DNA from 2 places in the Azospirillum aestuarii genome. Region 1 is predicted to be linked to the other one. Evidence: riboswitches for the same ligand, from Rfam matches in the RefSeq annotation. Region 1 holds a riboswitch; the other holds the start of a gene.
The links. Region 1 has a riboswitch for S-adenosylmethionine ahead of JJL56_RS06470 (homoserine O-succinyltransferase). Riboswitches for the same ligand answer to the same signal wherever they lie in the genome.

Region 1 (11,014 bases):
GCAGCTGATCGACACCGATCCGTCGCGCCCGCTGTATCAGAACGATCCGACGCTGGCTCCCGACACGCGGCGCGCGCCGGCCCGGCGGCCGCTGGAGATCCAGTAACGGAAATTTCGGGAACAGCGCTCTACGGCGTCAGGAACGGACGCCGTAGAGCGCGAGGTGGCGGGTCATGTCCGCCGCGGGCAGCGGATAGTCGGTGCCCTGGCGGGCGTTCAGCACGGCGCGCGGCGGGATGCCGGCGGCGCGGATCTGCACCCTCATGGCGCAGCGCATCGAATAGCCCGCCCGCCAGACCAGGGCGGTGACCGCGCGGGGGTCGCCGGAACGCAGGATGTCGTCCACGATCCCCGGATGGACGGCGGCGCGCAGGGCCAGGGCGGCGCGGACGAAGTCCGTTTCCTCCCAGGACAGGGCGTCGCCCAGCGCCGTCTCGTCCAAGGCGCCCTGGCGGTGCAGGCGGACGGCGCGGCGCCCCGGCGACTCGGCGGGGTCACGCCCTTCGACCCAGGCGACGCGGCGGCGGGTCACGGCGGCGACCTCCGCCGCGGTGGCGGCGTCCAGATCGGTGCGGCGGCGCAGCAGGTCGGCAACCGAGTCGTCGACGGACTCCGCCAGCCGCAGGGCCAGCCGTTGCGACAGGGCGGGGCGGCTGGCCAGCTTGGCCTGCCAGTCCGGATGGCCGGCGGACCGCTCCACCAGATCCTCCAGCCGGTCTTCAGGGATGACCGCGCCGTCGTTGTCCAGCAGGACGCCCGTGGCCTCCGCGTCGCCCGTGTCGACGATGGCGCAGGACAGCGGCGCGCTGACCGCTTGCCGCCGCGCGATGGCCGACAGCGCCCAGCCCGCGGGATGGGCGGCGATGATCTCCAGCAGGTCCTCGTCGGTCAGGGTGGCGCAGCAATGCAGGATCGGCTCCGCCACCGAGCGTTCCACGTCACGCGCCAGCGTGCGCGCCACGGCGGGCGGGGCGCAGGCGACGTCCTTCAGAGCCCCGGCCAGCGCCGTCCGCACATGGGCGGCATGATCGCGGGCCAGCCGCTCCAGCGTGCGCAGGGCGGTGGCGGTGGCCTTGTCCTGGCGGTCCGGAGGCAGATCGGGAAGCAGCCGGCACAGCTTGCGCGCCAGATGCGCGCGAACCCCGGCATCGCCCATCCCGGCCAGCCGCGATTCGACCAGCGCCGTGCCGACGCGGCGGCGCGCCGGTTGGGGCGCAGGAGGAGCGGGGGGAGAATCGTCGAACAGATAGCCGAGCAGGTCCGGGTCCACCCCGTCGTCCACGGAGGGGTCCGCCCGCGGCGCCGAGCGGGCCGCGCCGGGACGGTCGTCCCCGTGATCGGAGGGTGGGGCCTGACGTGGCTGCATCCGGATATCCAACGGTGGGCCGGTTAACGGGCCGCTAATGGGGCCGAACTTGTCACCGGCGTCCGCTGTGCGCAACCACACCCTGCGCCGCCAGTCCTGCCATCGGTTGACGCCGTCAAAGCGTCGGAAGGCACAGGTTGAAAAGAAAAAGGGCCGCAACCCCGATGGGGCGCGGCCTTGAAGAGTTTAGGGAGGAAACGCACTGCAAAAGCAGTAACGGGGCGGATCATAGGCTCTGACCTTGGCGGATGGTAATACCAAGTTGGTATTGGTGCGGTGCGGTGTACGCATGGCGATGTGGGAATAAAATGTTGTTTGCCCAGCGGGAGGGCAGGATTTCGACCGTTTGCACACATTCGAGCCGCACAGGCGGATGATGGAATTGCAAACGATTGGAGTTGGAATATTGTTTGCGACCGGAACGATGGCGGGCGAAGTCTGGCCGAACGCTGGGCGACATCCATCCGGACACGCCCGTGGGCACCACCTCCCTTGGGGGTGGTTTGCGTGTCGGGCGAATTGTTTGTGAGGCTTGCCGGTCCGCTGGGGAAAACCCTCCCCCGCAGCGGGCTGGCGGCGCGGGGGAGGGGTAAAAAGGATGGGGCCGGCGTTCAGGCGGCCAGCTTCTCGCGAATCAGGGCCTTCGTTTCATCCAGGCCGTAAAGCTGGATGAAGGAGCCCATGCGCGGGCCGGTGGTCTGGCCGAGCAGCACCTCGTAAAGCGCCTGGAACCAGGCGCGTAGCTCGGTGAAGCCATGCTCCTTGCCGACCGCGAAGACCTCGTTCTGGATGACGTCGCCCGCCGCGTCGGCGGGGATGGTGTCCAGACGCTTCAGCAGGTCCTCCAGTGCGGCGCGCTCGGCGTCGGTGGGGGCGCGGAAGCGTTTCGTCGGCTTCACCTGATCCTGGTAGTAGCGGACGGCGTAGCCGACCAGCTTGTCCAGGAAGGGGCTGTTCTCCGGCGTCGCCTCGGGCGCGTAGCGGCTGATGAAGCCCCACATCACGTCCTTGGTCTCGGCGTTCGCCGCCCCGGCGAGGTTCAGCAGCAGGTTGAAGGACACGTCCGACCGCACCGCCGGCGCCGTGCCGTTGTGGATGTGCCAAGCCGGGTTCTCCAGCGCCTTGGCCGGCTCCTCCACCGGCAGCTTGGCGACGAAGGCCAGATACTCGTCCACCGCCCGCGGGATCACGTCGAAATACAGGCGCTTGGCCGACTTCGGCTTCTGGAACATGTAAAGGGCGAGGCTCTCCGGCGGGGCGTAGGCCAGCCACTCCTCCATGGTCAGGCCGTTGCCCTTGGACTTGGAGATCTTCTGGCCCTTGTCGTCCAGGAACAGCTCGTAATTGAAGCCCTGCGGCGGGGTGCCGCCGAGGATGTTGACGATCTTCCCGGCCAGCTCGGCCGACGGGATCAGGTCCTTGCCGTACATCTCGTAATCGACGCCCAGCGCGTACCAGCGCATGCCCCAGTCGGGCTTCCACTGGAGCTTCACATGGCCGCCGGTGACGGGGACTTCGACCTTCCTGCCGTCCTCGTCCTGGAAGACGATGGTGCCGGCGTCCACGTCGCGCTCCAGCACCGGGACCTGCAGCACGCGCCCCGTGGAGGGGGAGACGGGCAGGAACGGGCTGTAGGTCTGCTGGCGCTCCTCGCCCAGCGTCGGCAGCATGACGGCCATGATCTCGTCATAGCGCCGCAGCACGCCGAGCAGCGCCTCGTCGAAGCGGCCCGACTTGTACCAGTCGGTGGAGGACTGGAACTCGTACTCGAAGCCGAAGCTGTCGAGGAAGGCGCGCAGGCGTGCGTTGTTGTGCGCGCCGAAGCTGTCGTGCGTGCCGAACGGGTCGGGGACCTGGGTCAGCGGCTTGCCCAGGTTGGCGGCCACCAGTTCCTTGTTCGGGATGTTGTCCGGGACCTTGCGCAGCCCGTCCATGTCGTCGGAGAAGCAGAAGAGCTTCGTCGGGATGTCGCTCATCCGCTGGAAGGCCTGACGGACCATGGTGGTGCGCGCCACCTCGCCGAAGGTGCCGATGTGCGGCAGGCCCGACGGACCGTAGCCGGTCTCGAACAGGACGTAGCCTTTGGCCGGCGGCTCTTTCGCGAAGCGCGCGACCAGTTTGCGCGCCTCCTCGAACGGCCACGCCTTCGCCTGCAACGCCAATTCCCGCTCGCCGGTCATGGTAGAGCCCCTTCAAAACTCGACGGATATGTAGAAAGGCAGCGACCCTAGGGCGGTCCGCGCCGTCCGTCAACGGGCGCCGCTTGTCCGTTTCACGGTTCGGGCGCATGTCTGGATGTGGATCACCCGTCGAGGACCCGTATGAGCTGGCTGTTTCTGTCCGTCGCCATCGCTTTCGAGATCGTGGGCACCGTCGCCATGAAGATGTCCGACGGCATGACCCGCCTGTGGCCGAGCTTGGCGGTGGTGGCCTGCTATCTGGTGGCCTTTGCCATGCTGGCCCAGGCGCTGCGCGAGATCGAGGTGGGCGTGGCCTACGCCATCTGGTCGGCGGTCGGCACGGCGGCCATCGCGGCGATCGGCGTGTGGGTGTTCGGGGAGTCGCTCAGCTTCCTGAAGCTGGCGGGGATTCTGCTGATCGTGGCGGGGGTGGTCAGCCTCCGGATGTCGGGGGGCGGGGCGTAGATCCTCATGCCCGGATATCGAGCGACGGACCAGGGCCGGCCGCGACCGCCGGCACGCCATCGCGGAACAGGGGCATGTCCTTCAGATCCTTGACGTAGCCGCCGGTGGCGACGGCCTCGGGCGATTTGTCCTTGAGGCGGTCCATGGCGCCCTTGATCATGGTGACCACCGGGTTCTCGCTGTCGAGATCGTCCGGTTCCCGGCCGCTGCTCCGCATTGACTGCTCGTAGCCGAACTGGGTGGCGGCGCGTTGAACCGCCCAGTTGGCCGATGCCTTCTCCTCGTCGCTGACGCCCTCCAGGAAGGCGACGCCGGCCCGGAAGCGGGCGGCGTGATCGTTGCCCGTCGGGTCCGCGGCCATCATGGCCTGCCCCTGCTGCTGCGACATGATGGATTGAGCGGTGTCCTGCTCGTCCTTGGAAAAGCTGCCGTCGCTGTTGCTGGCGATGGCGAAGAGGGCGCGGCGGTCGAGCCCGCCATAGACGGTGTCCCAACTTTCCTGGGTGGCGTGCATGTAGTCCATCGGCTTGCCGTTCGCGGCCAGCTCCGCGTATTTGGCGTCGATGGCCGCCCGCGCGTCCTTGGCGACGGTCGCGAAATCCTTCTTGCCCGCGGTCTGGGTCGCCGTCTGGGTCACCAGGGACGCCTGGGCCGTCTCCGACAGCGTGACGACCGCGGCCGCATCGCGCGCGCCGTTGGAGGAGCCGCCGGCCGTGTCCTTTGTCCCCGCCGCGCCCTTGGAAGCGGAGGGTGTCGTGGCGGACAGGGGGGCCGGCTGCCGGGCCGTACCCACCGATGGCTCCGTGACGTTCATCTGACGGCTCTCCCGTTGCCGAGGCTTGCCAATGATTGGAGAGTATTGGCGCGCCGACCCTCTTCGAAACCATGGATAGCAATCGCGTCAGTTTACCACAGGATGTATTGATGGTCGATCTGGAAGTTCGCAGGTTGAGTAGCGATGGTCAGGCGGCTAGCGCGCGCAATCGGCCAGCCCGTCCCGTTCCACCACCGCCATGCGCCGTTCGATGACGCCGGCCCGCCGCGCCACATAGGCGCCGGGCGGGTTCGGGGACCAGTTGCGGGGGTTGGGCAGGACGACGGCCAGCAGGGCGGCCTCGCGGCGGGTCAGGGCCGCCGCCGGCTTCTTGAAATGGTGGCGGGCGGCGGCCTCGGCGCCGTAGACGCCGTCATCCCACTCCACGCTGTTCAGATAGACCTCCAGGATGCGGCTCTTGGGCCACAGCGTCTCGATCAGCAGGGTGAACCACGCCTCCACCCCCTTGCGGGTCCAGCTGCGGTCCGGCCAGAGGAAGGCGTTCTTGGCGGTCTGCTGGCTGATCGTGCTGCCGCCGCGCAGGCGCCGGCCCTCCTCGTTGTCCTCGAAGGCGCCTTCGATGGCCGCCCAGTCGAAGCCGCCATGGCCGCAGAACAGCGTGTCCTCCGACGCGATGACCGCGCGGGCGAGGTGGGGGGAGATTTGCGACATGGGCACCCAGTCGTGCGCCAGCCCGGAGCCTCCGGCGGCGCGGATCAGCATCAGCGGCGTGGCCGGCACCGGCACCACGCGGTAGAGCGCCGCCCAGCCGACGCTGAAGGCTACCAGGGCGACGGCCAGGGCCATCAGAAGTCTCAGCAGACGCCGGACCGTAAACCGCATGCGCTCGACCTCTCCTCTGCGACGCTCAAGGACGGGGGAGCACTTTCGAGGGGGCGGGCCGATCGGTCAACACGGGTTTGCTCGCATTGCGGCGGCGGGGGCCACTATACTGCGCGCCATGGATCTGACCTCGGCGCCCTCCCTCCCGTCCTTCAGCCTCGATGACGCGCCGGCCCTGGTCGCCGGCGCGCGGCGCGTGGTTCTGCTGACCGGCGACGGCGAGGTCGAGGAGGTGCCGCCCCCCGCCGCGGCCAAGCGGGCGCGCCGCCAGCCGCCGCTGGTCTGCCACGCGCGGGCGATGGCGCGGCGGCTGGGGACGGAGCCCTTCGCCGCCTTCGACCTGCTGGAGCTGTTCGCCTTCGTCCTGCCCGCCCGCTTCTGCGTGCCGACCCCGCGCGGTCTGGCCGAGGCGCTGGACCTGCCGATCCCCGACGGGCTGGAGGACGACGCGCTGGCCCTGCACCGGGCGGTGCGCAAGCTGCTGGGGTTGCTCGGTACGCCGGGGCGGGAGGAGGCGTCCGACCCCGTGGCCTTCGCCTGGGAGATGGGGCGCGCCGGCTGGCTGTGGGGGCCCGCCGTTCTGGCCGCCCTGGGCAAGCCGGACGGGCCGGAGAAGGGGGCCGGCCGCGCCGGCCTGCGCGTCTGGACCCGCATCAAGGAGTGGCAGGACGGCCCGCCCGAACCGCCGCCCGCCCACCACCCGGTGGAGCCGGACGAGGCGCGCCGCCGGCTGTCGGTGATGCTGGCGGCCAGCGTGCCCGGCAAGGTGGCCGAGCCGCGCCCGCAGCAGGCCGACTATGCCAGCGCGGTGTCCGCCGCCTTCGCCCCGCGCCCCGCGCCCGACACGCCGAACGTCGTGCTGGCGGAGGCCGGAACGGGCGTCGGCAAGACGCTGGGCTATCTGGCGCCGGCCACCGTGTGGGCGGAGAAGAACGGCGGCACGGTGTGGATCTCCACCTACACCCGCAACCTCCAGCACCAGATCGACGCGGAGCTGGACCGCCTCTATCCCGAACCGGCGACCAAGGCGCGCAAGGTCGTGCTGCGCAAGGGGCGGGAAAACTACCTGTGCCTGCTGAATCTGGAGGAAGCGGTTCGCGGCATGCCGATGCAGCCGCACCACGCCATCGGGGTGGGGCTGATGGCGCGCTGGGCGGCGGCGACGCGCGACGGCGACCTGACCGGCGGCGACTTTCCCGGCTGGCTGGTGGACATCGCCGGGCGCGGGCGGACGCTGGGCCTCGCCGACCGGCGGGGCGAGTGCATCTATTCCGCCTGCGACCATTACGCCCGCTGCTACATCGAGAAGAGCGTGCGCCGCGCCCGCAAGGCCGACGTGGTGATCGCCAACCACGCGCTGGTCATGGTGCAGGCCGCCCTTGGGGGAGGTGAGGAGCCGACGCTGCCCACCCGCTACGTCTTCGACGAGGGACACCATGTCTTCGACGCGGCGGACAGCGCCTTCGCCGGGCATCTGACCGGGCGGGAGACGCAGGAGTTGCGGCGCTGGTTGCTGGGCGCCGAGGAGACGGGGCGCAGCCGCGCCCGTGGGCTGAAGCGCCGCATCGAGGATCTGGTCGCCAGCGATGAGCGGGCGCAGGAACTGATGGACGCGGTGATGCTGGGCGCCCGCGTCCTGCCGGCGGAGGGCTGGGCGGCGCGGCTGTCCGCCGACAACCCGCAGGGGCCGACCGAGGCCTTCCTGCTCGCCGCGCGGCGGCAGGTCTATTCGCGGACGGCGGGACAGGGCGGCCCCTACAGCCTGGAGGCCGACAAGGCCTATCCGGTGGACGGGCTGCTCGACGCCGCGGAGGCGCTGGAGGCGGCGCTGGTCCGGCTGGCGGAACCGCTGGCCGGACTGGCGAAGCGGCTGGCCGCAAGGCTGGAGGCCGAGACGGCGGAGCTGGACAGCGACCAGCGGCGGCGCATCGACGCCATGGCGCGCAGCCTGACCCGGCGCGGCGTGCTGACGGTCGAGGCGTGGCGGGCCATGCTGAAGACGCTGCCGGTGGAGACGCCGGCGCAGTTCGTGGACTGGTTCGCGGTGGAGCGGATCGACGGGCGTGACGTGGACGTCGGGCTCTACCGCCACTGGATCGACCCGACCGTTCCCTTCGCCGAGGCGCTGGCCGGGCCGGCGCACGGCATGGTGGTCACCTCCGCCACACTGACCGACGGCACCGGCGACGTCGCCATGGACTGGCAGGCGGCGGAGGACCGCTGCGGCGCCAGCCACCTGCCGAAGCCGGCGCTGCGCGCCCAGGTGCCGTCGCCCTTCGACTACCCCAACCGCACGCGGGTGATGGTGGTCACCGACGTGCGCAAGGACGATCTGGGGCAGGTGGCGTCCGCCTACCGCACGCTGTTCCAGGCGGCGGGCGGCGGGGGCTTGGGGCTGTTCACCGCGATCAGCCGGCTGCGCGCCGTCTACGACCGCATCGTGGAGCCGCTGGACGCCACCGGCATCCCGCTCTACGCCCAGCATGTCGACCCGCTGGACGTGGCGACCCTGATCGACATCTTCCGGGGGGAGGAGCACGCCTGCCTGCTCGGCACCGACGCGGTGCGCGACGGGGTGGACGTGCCGGGCCGCTCGCTGCGGCTCATCGTCTTCGACCGGGTGCCCTGGCCGCGCCCGGACATCCTGCACCGCGCCCGCCGCGACGCCTTCGGGCGGCGGCGCTACGAGGACATGATCGCGCGGTTGCGGCTGAAGCAGGCCTTCGGCCGGCTGGTGCGGCGGGCCGACGACACCGGGGTGTTCGTCCTGCTCGACCCGATGATGCCCAGCCGCCTGTTCGGCGCCTTCCCCGAGGGTGTGGAGGTCCGCCGCGTCGGCATCAAGGAGGCGGTGGAAGCGACGGCGGAGTTCCTGCGAGGCTGGTGAGGGCCTATCCGGCCGTGCCGATGCGGGCGAGATCGAAGGGCGTCGTCTGGTAGATACGGTTGATCCAATTGGCGAACAGCAGATGGGCGTGGCTCCGCCAGCGGTTTTCGGGCGGGCGGCTGGGGTCGTCGTCGGGGAAATAGCCCTGGGGAACCGGCGTGGCCGCGTCCTTGGCGACGTCCCGGACATACTCGTTGCGCAGCGTGTCGGTGTCGTACTCAACGTGGTTGAACATGTGGAGCGACCGGTGGACGGCGTCTTCCAGCAGGCAGGGGCCGGTTTCCGGGGAATCCAGCAGCACGCGCAGGCCGCTTTCGGGGGGGATGTCCTCCTCGCGCACCTCGGTCCAGCGCGAGACCGGGATGGGCACGCCGTCGGACAGGCCGCAGAGGTAGGGCGAGGCGGGGGCGCGGTTGCGGTGGCGGAACACGCCGGACGCCTTGCGCGGCAGGAGATGCTTCGGCACGCCGTGGAAATGATGAACGGCGGCCTGCGCCGCCCAGCAGATGTTCAGACAGGAGTGGACGTGGCTCTGCGTCCAGTCGAAGACCGAACACAGTTCGTCCCAATAGGACACCTCCTCGAAGGGCATCGTCTCGACCGGGGCGCCGGTGACGATGAAGCCGTCGAATTTCTCGCGGCGCGCATCCTCCCACGACCGGTAGAAGGCGCTCATGTGATCCGCCGCGGTGTTGCGCGGCACATGGTTGGTGATCCGGATCAGCGACAGCTCGACCTGGAGCGGCGTGCTGCCGAGCAGGCGCGCGATCTGCGTCTCGGTCCGGATCTTGTCGGGCATCAGGTTGAGCAGGCCGAAGCGCAGGGGCCGGATGTCCTGCCGGATGGCGTCGGCCTCCCGCATGACCATGACGCCCTCGGCCTGCAGGGCGGTGAAGGCGGGAAGATCGTTGGGTATCTTGATGGGCATGACTCGTCCGGCTCCGCTGTCGGTGCATCGGTCGGAACAGACGTCATGGCGAACCCCGTTTGTTTGCCGGTCCGGCCACATCCCCCTTCGGGACGCCACCTTGCTCGGGAAAGCAGGTTGGCGTTGAGCGTCCGCTCAACTCTTGATGCGCGGTGCACATTATACGGGCAGCGGCGGCTTGGCAACAGGAGTGGGGCTGCCGGTGGGCGGCCCCGCTCCGCCCACCGGCCCCGATCACACGATCCTCAGGCCGCTTGGCCTCAGGCCGCCTTGATGGCGACGAGGAAGTTCTCCACCTCGCTCTTCAGGCGCATCGCCCCCTGATTCAGGTCGCCGGAGGCCGACATCACCTGGGTCGCGGCGCTGCCGGTCTCGGTCGCGGCCTGCGACACGCGGCCGATGTTGCTCGTCACTTCCTGGGTGCTCTGCGCCGCCTGCTGGACGTTGCGGCTGATCTCCTGGGTGGCCGCACCCTGCTCTTCGATGGCGGCGGCGATGGAGGAGGAGATGTCGTTGATCGACGAGATGGTCGCCCCGATCCCGCGGATGGCGCCGACCGCCCCGCCGGTGGCCGCCTGGATGGCGCCGATCTGGGCGGCGATCTCCTCCGTCGCCTTGGAGGTCTGGTTGGCAAGGCTCTTGACCTCGCTCGCCACCACGGCGAAGCCCTTGCCGGCCTCGCCCGCGCGGGCCGCCTCGATGGTGGCGTTGAGCGCCAGCAGGTTGGTCTGCGCGGCGATGTTCTGGATCAGATCCACCACGTCGCCGATGCGCTGGGCCGCTTCCGACAACCCCTGCACGGTGGCGTTGGTGCGGTCGGCCTCGTCCACCGCCTTGCCGGCGATGCCGGCCGACTGCGACACCTGCTGGGAGATTTCGGTGATGGAGGCGGCCATCTCCTCCGACGCGGCGGCGACGGTCTGCACATTGGCGGAGGTCAGCTCGGCCGCCGACGCCGCGCTGCCGGCCTCGGCCCGCGTGTGCTCGGCGATGTCGGTCATGCTGCGGGCGGTGGTGTCGAGCTGCGACGCCGCGGCGCCCACGGTCTGCAGGACGCTGTGCACCGCGCCGTCGAAGCTGCGGATCAGCGAATCGACCCGCTCGGTGCGGCGGCGCTTGTTCTCCTCCTCGGCGGCCTGGGCGGCGGTCAGGCGCTCCGCCTCGATCAGGCCGTCCTTGAAGACCTGCACCGCGCGGGCCATGGCGCCGATCTCGTCCTGCCGGTTGCCGCCTTCCACAGCGACGCCGAGGTCGCGCTTGGCCAGACGATCCATGATGGATGTCAGGGTGACGATGGGCCGGGCGACCGACTTCGTCATGGCGATGCCGGCGAACAGGCAGAGGACCGCCACGAACGCGATGGCGCCCAGAATCCAGCTCTGCGCCCCGACATAGGTGGCCCGGCCGGCGTCCGCCGCCTTCGTGGCGTTTGCGACGTTGGACGCCGTCAATTCGTTGATGAGCGCGGAGCACTCGTCGAACGCCTTGCGTGACTCCTCCCGATAGATGCCGGTGGCCTTCTCGTTCTCGT
Region 2 (11,014 bases), 510 kb from region 1:
GGCCCAGCGTCTCCGCGTCGAAGGCCAGCCAGTAGGCGGGGTAGCCGAGCGCGATGTGCCGCTCGAAATCGGCGTCGTCGAAGTCGGACAGCTCGGCCCGCAGCGCCGCCTGGGCGGCCTGGATGCGGCGCCCGCGCCCTTCGACCGACAGGCCGCCGGACATCACCTCCTCCGAGCGGTTGTAGAGTTCGCGCAGCAGCGTGGCCTTCCAGTTGTTCCAACGCTGCGGCCCGACCGCCCGGATGTCCGCCACGGTGAGAACCAGCAGCAGGCGCAGCCGCTCCGGCGACTGGACGAGCGAGACGAAGTCGCGCACCGTCTTGTCGTCCTCCAGGTCACGCTTGAAGGCGGTGTAGGACATGGCGAGGTGCCAGCGCACCAGCCAGGCGACCGTCTCCGTTTCCTCCGCCGTCAGGCCGAGCCGCGGGCACAGCTTCTCCGCCACCCGCGCGCCGAGGATGGAATGGTCGCCGCCGCGGCCCTTGGCGATGTCGTGCAGCAGCACGGCGACGTAGAGCGCGCGCCGCGACACCACCTTGTGGATCACCTCCGACGACAGCGGCAGCTCGTCGGTCAGCTCGCCCATCTCGATCTTGTGCAGGATGCCCAGCGCGAACAGCGTGTGCTCGTCCACCGTGTAGACGTGGTACATGTCGTACTGCATCTGCGCGACCACCCGGCCGAAGTCGGGGATGAAGCGGGCCAGCACCCCGGCCTCGTTCATGCGGCGCAGCGTGATCTCCGGGTCCTTGCGGCCGGTCAGGATCTCCAGGAACAGCCGGTTGGCCTCCAGGTCGGCGCGCAGCTTCGGCCCCACCACCGACAGCGAGCGCGTGATGGCGCGCAGCGCGTTGGGGTGGATGTCGATATCGTTCTGCTGGGCGGTGTGGAACAGCCGGATCATGTCCAGCGGCTCGTCCTTGAACTGGCGGTCGCTGCGGACGTTCAGCCGCTCGCCGTCCACCACGAAGCCGTCCACGTCCTTGCGGCGGGCCAGCGCGGCCAGCCGCAGGATGTTGAACTTGGGCGGGCGCTTCGATTCCGCCTCCAGCGCCGCGCAGAAGATGCGGGTCAGGTCGCCGACATCCTTGGCGACCAGGAAGTAATGCTTCATGAAGCGCTCCACGCCCTTGGTCCCGGCGTGGTCGGTGTAGCCCATGCGGTTGCCGATCGACGTCTGGACGTCGAAGGTCATCCGGTCCTCCATGCGACCGGTCAGGTAGTGCAGGTGGCAGCGCGCGGTCCACAGGAAGTTCTGCGCCTTGGCGAAGCGCTGCGCCTCCTCCGGCAGCAGCACCTTCTTGCCGACCAGATCGTCCACGTCCTCGACCCGGTACAGGTACTTGGCGATCCAGAACAGCGTCTGCAGGTCGCGCAGGCCCCCCTTGCCGTCCTTCAGGTTGGGTTCCAGCACATAGCGGCTGTCGCCCAGCTTCAGGTGGCGGTTGTCGCGCTCGGCCAGCTTGGCCTCTACGAACTCCGGCCCGGTGCCGGCCACCACCTCGCGGTCGAAGCGGCGGCGCAGCTCGGTGAACAGCTTGCGCGGACCCCAGAGGTAGCGCGACTCCAGGATGGCGGTGCGGATGGTCACGTCGGCCTTGGATTGGCGGATGCAGTCGTCGACGCTGCGCACCGCGTGGCCGACCTTCAGCCCGAGATCCCACAGGATGTAGAGCATGTACTCCACCACCTGCTCCACCCGCGGGGTGCGCTTGTAGGGCAGCAGGAACAGCAGGTCGATGTCGGAGAAGGGCGCCAGCTCGCCCCGGCCGTAGCCGCCGGTGGCGACGATGTCGAACACCTCGCCGGCGGTCGGGTTGGGGGTCGGGAAGATGTGGGTGACCGTGAGGTCGGCCAGCGAGCGCACCACCCCGTCGGCGAGGTAGCAGTTCTGCCGCACGCAGTCCTCGCCCGATCCCTTGGCCTCGAAGCGGGCGCGCACCTCCGCCCGTCCGTCGTTCAGCGCGCCGCGCAGCCGGGCGATCAGGGCGGGGCGCAGCTTGTCGCCGCTCCCATGCTCCGCCACCAGCTTTTCCAGGTCCTCCGCCAGCTTGCGCCGGGACAGGATGGCGCGCTTGTTGGGGATGTTGGCGGCGCCGGCGTCCTTGGTGTCGGACGAGTCGGCCGAGGCGGCGCGGGTGGAGAGCATCGACAAAACGTGAGCCTTCCCAGGAATGCGGGGGGTGCGACAAACCGTGCGGCGTCCCGACTATAACGGGAAAGAGGATAATTCGCACGCGGCACACCAAAAGAGGCTGCCGTCTGTTTCCTGCATGATCCCGTTGGGAGCGCTGCTGTGATGGCCGTCACTGACGCGCTCCATTCCAAAGAGATAAGGAGTCACCAGTGAGACACGCGCGAGGGAGGCCATTGATGATCCCGAACCCCGGAACGGCACGGCGGGAGCTGGCGAACCTCGGGAACGCCCTGACCCTGGCGGAGCGCGGCCTGCCGCGTCACACCCCGGCCGAGCTGATGGCGTGGCTGGTGCATGCGTTGGCGCTGTGCCCCGGCTCCATCGGCGATGCGCTTCTGTTCGAGATTTGCGGAACCGCCACCGACGCCAGGGCCTCCGACGCCGTCAAGATCGCCCAGATCCGCAAGGGCTGGGCCTCGGTGGTGCGGGCGCAGTTCCGCCGGCGCGGCCTGACCGTGGTCGGCGGCGGAGGCGAGAGGCGCGCCCGCGCCGCCTGACGAACGGCGTTTCTTTCCCGCCTACTCTTCGCGCACCGACAGGTGGATGTTGGCGCCGCCGTTGCCTTCCAGAATCTCCGCCGCCTCCACCTCGTCCTCGACGTCGGCGGTGCGCACCCACAGGATGACGCCGCCGGCCTCCAGCGCGCGGCCGAACTCGTCCGTGTCGGGGTGGCTGGTCAGTTCGTCCAGGTAATCCTTGATGGCGACGCCGCCCAGGCCGGCGGCGACGATGGCCGCCAGCGGCGCGGCGATCGGGCCACCGACGATGGCGAGAAGCCCGGCGGTGGTCAGGGGGAAAGCGTATTTCAGCTCACCCACCAGACCGGTCAGGGCCTCGTCCGTCGGGGCCTGCGGGCGCTGGTCGGCGGCCTCCAGCGAGGTGTGGCTGGCCAGAACCGACAGGTCGTCGCGGTCGAAGCCGGCGTCCAGAAGGGCGGCCACGGCCTTGTCGAACGACTCGCGGGTCTTGAACAGGGCGACGACCTCGCGCACCTCCCGGACGGTGTCCTGGCCGTTCGTGGTCGGGCCATCTGTGTTCTCGGGCGCTTGCGTCACGGCGGTCTCCTTCGGCTTCGGCTTGCTCGTTCTACGGGCATCGAACAGTCTAGCGAAGCGGTCATCGCGGCACCAGCGCGGGCGTGCTAGGGTGCCGGCCAGACCTTGCCCGCCACAACGCAACCGGTTGAAGACCTGTGTCCGACGCGTCCGCCGCCACTTCGCCCACCGCCGTCATTCCTCCCGACGCCACTCCGATGATGGCGCAGTATCTGGAGATCAAGCAGGCCCATCCCGACTGCCTGCTGTTCTACCGGATGGGCGATTTCTACGAGATGTTCTTCGAGGACGCGGTGAACGCCGCCCGGACGCTGGACATCGCACTGACCAAGCGCGGCCAGCATCTGGGCGAGGACATCCCGATGTGCGGCGTTCCGGTCCACAGCCATGAATCCTACCTGCAGCGCCTGATCCGCCAGGGCTTCCGCGTCGCCATCTGCGAACAGATGGAGGACCCGGCGGAGGCCAAGAAGCGCGGTTCCAAGTCGGTGGTGAAGCGCGGCGTCATCCGCATCGTCACCCCCGGCACGCTGACCGAGGACAGCCTGCTCGACTCCCGCGCCTCCAACTGGCTGGCCGCGGTGGCCGAAGCGGCGGGCGGGCTGGGGCTGGCCTGGCTGGAGCTGTCCACCGGTGAGCTGGTCGTGCAGCCGGTGGAGCGCGCTGGGCTGGGCGCCGCGCTCGGCCGCCTCGACCCGCAGGAGGTTCTGGTTTCCGAGAAGCTGTGCCAGAGCCCCGACCTCTACGAGCTGTGGGGCGAATGGAAGTCCCGCCTGACCGTGCAGCCGACCCCGCGCTTCGACAGCGAGAACGGGCGGCAGCGGCTGCTCGCCCTCTACGGCGTCGGCACGCTGGACGCCTACGGCCAGTTCTCGCGCGCCGAGGTGGCGGCGGCCGGCGCGCTGGTCGCCTATGTGGAGCTGACGCAGAAGGGCCGCGTGCCGCGCCTGTCGCCGCCGCGCCGGCTCGGCCCCGGCGCCGTCATGGAAATCGACGCGGCGACCCGCCGCAACCTGGAGCTGACCCGCACCCTGACGGGGGACCGGCGCGGCAGCCTGCTCGCCACCATCGACCGCACGGTGACCGGGGCGGGGGCGCGTCTGCTCGCCGCCCAGCTCTCGGCGCCGCTGACCAACCCCGCCGCCATCGCCAAGCGGCTGGACATGGTTGCGTTCGCGCTGAACGAGGAGCGGCTGCGTGCCGACCTGCGCGAGGCGCTGCGCCGCTGCCCGGACCTGGAGCGCGCCCTGTCCCGCCTGACGCTGGGGCGCGGCGGCCCGCGCGACCTCGCGGCCGTGCGCGACGGACTGGCCCAGGCCTCGGCCATCCGTCTGCTGCTCAACGGCCATCCCGGCGGACCGCTGCCCGACGGGCTGGGCGCCGTGGCCAAGGGGCTGGGCGAGCACAGCGAGCTGGTCAACCAGCTGACGCAGGCGTTGGCGCCGGAGCTGCCGCTGCTCGCCCGCGACGGCGGCTTCATCGCGCGCGACTATTCCTACGCGCTGGACGAGCTGGTGACGCTGCGCGACGAGAGCCGGCGGCTGATCGCCGGGCTTCAGGTCAAATACGCCGGCATCGCCGGGGTGCCGGCGCTGAAGATCAAGCACAACAACGTGCTTGGCTATCACATCGAGGTGACGGCGACCCACGCGGACAAGCTGATGTCCGAGAAGGGGCGCGAGGTCTTCATGCACCGCCAGACCATGGCGAACGCCGTGCGCTTCGGCACGGTGGAGCTGTCGGACCTGGAGCGCCGCATCTCCGAGGCCGCCGACAAGGCGCTGGCCGTGGAGCTGGAGCTGTTCAACGACCTCGTGGAGGAGGTGACCAGCCGCGCCGAGGCCATCGCCCAGGCCGCCCACGCGCTGGCCGCGCTGGATGTCGCCGCCGCGCTGGCCGAGCTGGCAGCGGAGCGGCGCTACAACCGGCCGGTGGTGGACGGCAGCCTCGCCTTCTCCATCAAGGGCGGGCGCCACCCTGTGGTGGAGGCGGTGCTGGATGCCGGCAACGCCGGCCCCTTCGTCGCCAACGACTGCGACCTCGCTTCGGACAACCGGCTGTGGCTGCTGACCGGCCCGAACATGGCCGGCAAATCGACCTTCCTGCGCCAGAACGCGCTGATCGCCGTGCTCGCCCAGATGGGCAGCTTCGTCCCGGCGGAGAGCGCGCACATCGGGGTGGTGGACCGGCTCTACAGCCGCGTGGGTGCCGCCGACGATCTGGCGCGGGGCCGCTCCACCTTCATGGTGGAGATGGTGGAGACGGCGGCCATCCTGAACCAGTCCGGCGACCGCGCGCTGGTCATCCTGGACGAGATCGGGCGCGGCACCGCGACCTTCGACGGCCTGTCGATCGCCTGGGCCTGCGTGGAGCATCTGCACGACGTCAACCGCTGCCGCGCGCTGTTCGCCACCCACTATCACGAGCTGACCATGCTGGCCGGCAAGCTGCCGGGCCTGTCCTGCCACACCATGCGCATCAAGGAATGGCAGGGCGACGTGGTCTTCCTGCACGAGGTGACGGCGGGGGCGGCCGACCGCAGCTACGGCATCCATGTGGCGAAGCTGGCCGGGCTGCCCGGCGCCGTGGTGGGCCGCGCCGAGGAGGTGCTGACCATCCTGGAGTCTGGCGACCAGAACGCGGCCATCCACCGTCTTGCCGAAGATCTGCCGCTGTTCAGCGCCGCCCTGAAGCGCCCGCCGCCGGCCCCTGCTGCGTCCCCTGCCGCCCCGCCGGAGCCGTCGCGGGTGGAGGAGGCGCTGAAATCCATCGACCCGGACAGCCTGACGCCGCGGCAGGCGCTGGATGAGTTGTACCGTCTGAGGGGGTTGCTTCTATGAACGGAAATGATTCGCCCTCTCCCGCCCCGGGAGAGGGAAGGGGCCCGCGCGAAGCGTGGGAAGGGTGAGAGGGTGCTGCCAAGGATTGGTGCGCTGATCCTCGTGCGACCCTTCCCCGCCCGTTGCGCGGGCACCCTCTCCCGGGGCGGGAGAGGGTTGGGACGCCAAATGCGATGGCGTTGATCCCACCGGTCAGGATCACGCCCGCTCCACCACGTCCTCGTCCATCGGGGCGCCGCGGTCGCGGATGGGGGTGACATGACGTTGGGCGACGGGGCGTTGCGCGTGGCGCAGCTTCTCCTCCACCGCCTCGTTCACGAACTGGTCGAGCGAGCGGCCCTCCCGCTCGGCGGCCTTCGACGCTTCGGATTCCAGCGACTTGTGCAGATGAACCATTCGGTGCCTCCCCAACGCGGAACGGACTCTGTCCGGTGCTTCAGATGGGAAGCCCGCGCCCGCGCTGCGAGCGGCCTACCCGGAAGCGCCGCCCCGACCGAGTGAATCCGGCGGTACGATCGCGGGCGGCAGGACCGGTTTGGCGTGAAGCGCGCGGACGGCGACGGCCATCGGGTCCTCGCCCGGCGCGCAGGGATGGGTGGCGGCCAGCAGGGCCTCCGGCACGCTGGCGGCGAGATAGTCGGCCACCGTCTCGTGCACCGGGATGATCATGGCGATGCGGGTCAGGTCCACCACCTTGCGCACCTGCCCGGAAGCGCAGAGCAGGGACAGGGCCTTGCCCGCCGACAGGGCCTCCCCATTCATCACCAGCAGCAGGCCGACGCCCGTGCTGTCGATGAACTCCAGCCCGGTCAGGTCGAGAAGATGACGACGCTCCGTCCCGTTCTTCACGTCGGCGATGGCTTGCCGCACCGGGGCGGCGTCCTGGCTGGTAAAGCGCCCGGTGAGCACCAGACGGACGAAGTGCCGCTCCTGCTCCTTGCGATACTGCACGGCCCGCACCCCTTGCTGACGTCCGGTGGCCATGATCCGGTGCCGGGCCTTCGCTGGGCAAGCGGGCGGCGGCATCGGGTCCTGCGCGATGTTGACGCAGGGCGGCCTCTTTTTGTCACGGCTCCCTTGTCCCTTGACGGCGCGCCGCGGCGGTCCTAAAAGCGTGGGCACGTGGTGATTTGGTCGACCGGCTTGCGGGCCACGTAAAACAATCCGCTAAAAAGGTCCGAGCCGCGTCCGCGCCTCGACCCGATCGGTCGGGGCGTTTTTTGTTGTGCCGGTCTGCCCCGCCGGCGGACAGAGGAGACAAAGCGGCCATGGCGCGCACCGATCATCGCAATCCGAACGTCGCGGGGCTTCGCCCGCGCTCCCGTCTGGTCCATGGCGGCGTCCGCCGTTCGTCCTTCGACGAGACCTGCGAGGCGCTCTACCAGACCTCCGGCTTCGTCTACGGCTCGGCGGAGGAGGCGGAGAGCGCCTTCGTCAACGACGGCTCCCGCCACGTCTATTCGCGCTTCCGCAACCCGACCACGGCGATGTTCGAGGACCGGCTGTGCGAGTATGAGGGGGCGGCCTGGGCCTACGCCACCACCAGCGGCATGGCCGCGGTGCACGGCGCCCTGTGGTCGAACCTGCGCACCGGCGACCGCATCGTGGCGCCGCGCTCGCTGTTCATCTCCTGCTACTGGGTGATCAAAGAGCTGTCGGCCCGCTTCGGGGTCGAGGCGGTCTTCGTCGACGGCACCGACCTGTCCCAGTGGGAAGAGGCGTTGGCCAAGCCGACCAAGGTCGTCTTCCTGGAGACGCCCAGCAATCCGGGTCTGGAGGTCGTCGACCTGCGCGCGGTCAGCGATCTCGCCCACAAGGCCGGGGCCAAGGTGGTGGTCGACAACGCCTTCGCCACGCCGGTGCTGCAGCGCCCGTTCGAGATGGGGGCCGACGTCGTCGTCTATTCGGCGACCAAGCACATCGACGGCCAGGGCCGCTGTCTGGGCGGCATCATCCTGACCAGCGACAAGCAGTACGGGTCGGACGTGATCCACCCCTATCTGCGCCACACCGGCCCGACCATTTCGCCCTTCAACGCCTGGCTGCTGCTGAAGGGGCTGGAGACGCTGGAACTGCGTGTGTCGGCGCAGAGCGCGTCGGCCCTGACGGTGGCGGAGTTCCTGGAAGGCCACGCGAAGGTGGAGCGGGTGCTCTATCCGGGCCTGCCCAGCCACCCGCAGCACGACCTCTGCCGCAGCCAGATGACCGGTGGCGGCACCATGCTGTCGATCTTCCTGAAGGGCGGCAAGGACGAGGCCTTCCGCGCCCTGAACGATCTGCGGATGGTGATGATCTCCAACAATCTGGGCGATTCGAAAAGCCTGATCACCCACCCCGACACCACCACCCATTCCAAGCTGACGGTGGAGGAGAAGGCGGCGGCGAACATCCGTCCGAACCTGCTCCGTCTGTCCGTCGGGTTGGAGGATGCCCAGGACATCGTCGAAGATCTCGACCGCGCGCTCGCTTCCCTGTAAAGACTGGACGCGGAACCAAATGCTGCAGTGCAGCGTTGGCGTCCGGGTTACGGTTTTTTCGGCCCGGCCGGGGCTTTTGCTCCGGTCGGGTCCTTTGGTGAGGTGGAGCGAATGTCGAGACGCAAGGCCGGCAACGGCGAACCGACGCAACGCTTTCTGACGGTGGCGGGCGATCTGACCCGGACCGGCGTCAAGACCAGCGAGATGGGGGTGGCGGCGGCCCAGACGATCGGCTACCGAACCGCCATGATGGCGGCGGCCATGAACAACCCCATCGACCTCGCCAACCCGGAGTTCGTCCGCATGGGCTCCGAGAAGGTGGAGGCGATGGTGGAGGCCACCCACGCCGTCGCCAAGGGCATCGGCGAGATGCAGCAGGCCTGGATGACCCTCATGCAGGGCCAGCTTCAGGTCGCCATGGTGATGGTGAGCGGCCTCGGCCAGTGCCGCAGCCCCGCCGATCTGGTGGAGTTGCAGCACCGCACCGTCACCGAGTCGGTGGAGGCCGGCATCCACGCCGCGCTTTACATGGTCGAGTCGGTCACGGCCCTGACCCAGGCCGGCATGACCCCCGCCTACCGCACCGTCCGCGCCAACGCCCGCCGTCTGGCGAAGCAGCACGGATAAGTTCGCGGTTCACCACAAAGACACGAAAGATTTCACAAAGGCCGTCACAACGTTCTTTGTGAAATCCTTCGTGTCTTTGTGCCTTCGTGGTTAAAAAATCCTCTTCACATCAGCGCTTTACGATCACTGCCCCAGCACTTCGAAGCTGGACGGGGCAGGGTCGAGCACGCGTGGACCGCCGGGGGTGACCTCCAGAACGGCCAGTCCGCGCTCCACGACGCCGTCCGCGCGCAGGCGGAAGATGCCGTCCATGCCTTCGAAGCCGTTGGGGTTGTTCAGCGCCGCGCGGTCGAAGCGGCCCGACGGGTCGGGCATCTTGGCCAGCACCGCGGCGATGGCCGTGGCGTCGTAGGACAGGGTGGCGATGCGCGGCGGCTTGCGGCCGTAGGTCCTCTCGAAGCGCGACTCGAAGTCGGCGCGGCTCTGCGGCGCCGGGGCGGCGAACCAGGCGCCGGCCAGGGCGGGTTCCTGGCCCAGGCCGGGCTCGTCCCACAGTCCGGTGCCGAGCAGCTTGACCTGCTGGGTGTTCAGCCCGTTGGCGGACAGCGCCGACGCCAGCCCCTGGGCGCGCGGCCCGCCTTCGGCCAGCATGACCGCCTGCGGCTGCACGCCGGCCTGGGTCACCTGCCGCGCCGGCTGGGCGAGGTCGGTCACCGCCGGGTCGTAGCGCTCGACCTGCGCCACCTGCCCGCCGAACTGGCGCGAGGCGGCCTGCACCGCGTTGACCACGGCGTCGCCATAGGCGGTGCGCGGAGCCAGCGCGACGTAGCGCGTGGCGCCCCGCGAGCGGGCGAAGCCGACCACGCGGGTCACCTGATCGGCGGGCACGAAGCCCAGCACATAGGTGCCGTTGCCGGCCTGGGTCCAGTCGTTGGTGAAGGCCAGAACGTCCACGCCCGCGGCCTGGGCGACCGGCTTCACCGCCGCCACATCGGCGGCGAACAGCGGGCCGAGGATCAGGCTCGCCCCCTCGGCTATGGCCTGCCGCGCCGCGTCGGCGGCGCCGGACGGCGTGCCCTTGGTGTCGCGGGGCAGCAGTTCGAACCGGTCGCCGGCCAGATCGAACAGCGCCATCTGCGCCGATTCCAGCATGGCTTGCCCGATGGCGGCGCTCGACCCGGACAGCGGCAGCAGAATCGCCACCTTCAAAGTCTGCGGGGCGGCCGGAACGGCGGCGACCGGCGCTTGCGGCGCTTGAGTCGTCGGCGCCGGGGCCTTTACAGTCGAGCAGGCCGAAAGCGTGCCAACGACCAACAGGGCGGCGGCAGCCTGCTGCCCCCAAGCGCGCGAGAAAGGTGTCGTCAAGCGTGCCACCAACGATCTCCACATCCGGTCCGGCGCCCGAACCCGTTTCCGGGCCCGGCGTCTCTGGTGACGCTGAAGGTAGCGAGCCGAGGGCCGCAAGTAAACTCGGCGCCGGCCTTTATGTGGTCGCCACCCCCATCGGCAACGCCGCCGACATCACGCTGCGCGCGCTCGACACGCTGCGCCGCGCCGACGCCATCGCCTGCGAGGACACGCGGGTGACGGCGAAGCTGATGGGCATCCATGGCATCCACACGCCCTTCGTCTCCTATCATGAACACAACGCGGCGAAGATGCGTCCGGTCCTGATCGGCCGCATGAAAGCGGGGGAATCCATCGCGCTCGTCACCGACGCCGGCACGCCGCTGGTCTCCGACCCCGGCTACAAGCTGGTGCGGGAGTGCGTGGCGGAGGGGGTGGCGGTCACCACGCTGCCCGGCGCCTCCGCCCCGCTGGCGGCGCTGGTGCTGTCCGGCCTGCCGACCGACCGCTTCCTGTTCGCCGGCTTCCTGC

Region 2: it holds a riboswitch for S-adenosylmethionine, as region 1 does, so the genes downstream of both, metZ (O-succinylhomoserine sulfhydrylase) here and JJL56_RS06470 (homoserine O-succinyltransferase) in region 1, are expected to answer to the same signal.

The regions. Positions count from the first base shown of each region.
Region 1 is NZ_JAEPIV010000002.1:380,498-391,511, reverse strand. Features, by position in the region: gene JJL56_RS06505 (hypothetical protein) at 1-106, shown strand, start outside; gene JJL56_RS06500 (DUF2336 domain-containing protein) at 137-1,366, opposite strand; gene JJL56_RS06495 (lysine--tRNA ligase) at 1,978-3,546, opposite strand; gene JJL56_RS06490 (DMT family transporter) at 3,688-4,011, shown strand; gene JJL56_RS06485 (hypothetical protein) at 4,016-4,825, opposite strand; gene mtgA (monofunctional biosynthetic peptidoglycan transglycosylase) at 4,982-5,668, opposite strand; gene JJL56_RS06475 (ATP-dependent DNA helicase) at 5,787-8,555, shown strand; gene JJL56_RS06470 (homoserine O-succinyltransferase) at 8,560-9,483, opposite strand; SAM-I-IV-variant riboswitch at 9,533-9,637, opposite strand; gene JJL56_RS06465 (methyl-accepting chemotaxis protein) at 9,744-11,014, opposite strand, start outside.
Region 2 is NZ_JAEPIV010000002.1:890,958-901,971, forward strand. Features, by position in the region: gene JJL56_RS08845 ([protein-PII] uridylyltransferase) at 1-2,149, opposite strand, end outside; gene JJL56_RS08850 (hypothetical protein) at 2,374-2,694, shown strand; gene JJL56_RS08855 (vWA domain-containing protein) at 2,716-3,252, opposite strand; gene mutS (DNA mismatch repair protein MutS) at 3,450-6,092, shown strand; gene JJL56_RS08865 (hypothetical protein) at 6,291-6,488, opposite strand; gene JJL56_RS08870 (STAS domain-containing protein) at 6,564-7,076, opposite strand; SAM riboswitch at 7,205-7,284, shown strand; gene metZ (O-succinylhomoserine sulfhydrylase) at 7,361-8,569, shown strand; gene JJL56_RS08880 (phasin family protein) at 8,681-9,196, shown strand; gene JJL56_RS08885 (penicillin-binding protein activator) at 9,320-10,510, opposite strand; gene rsmI (16S rRNA (cytidine(1402)-2'-O)-methyltransferase) at 10,504-11,014, shown strand, end outside.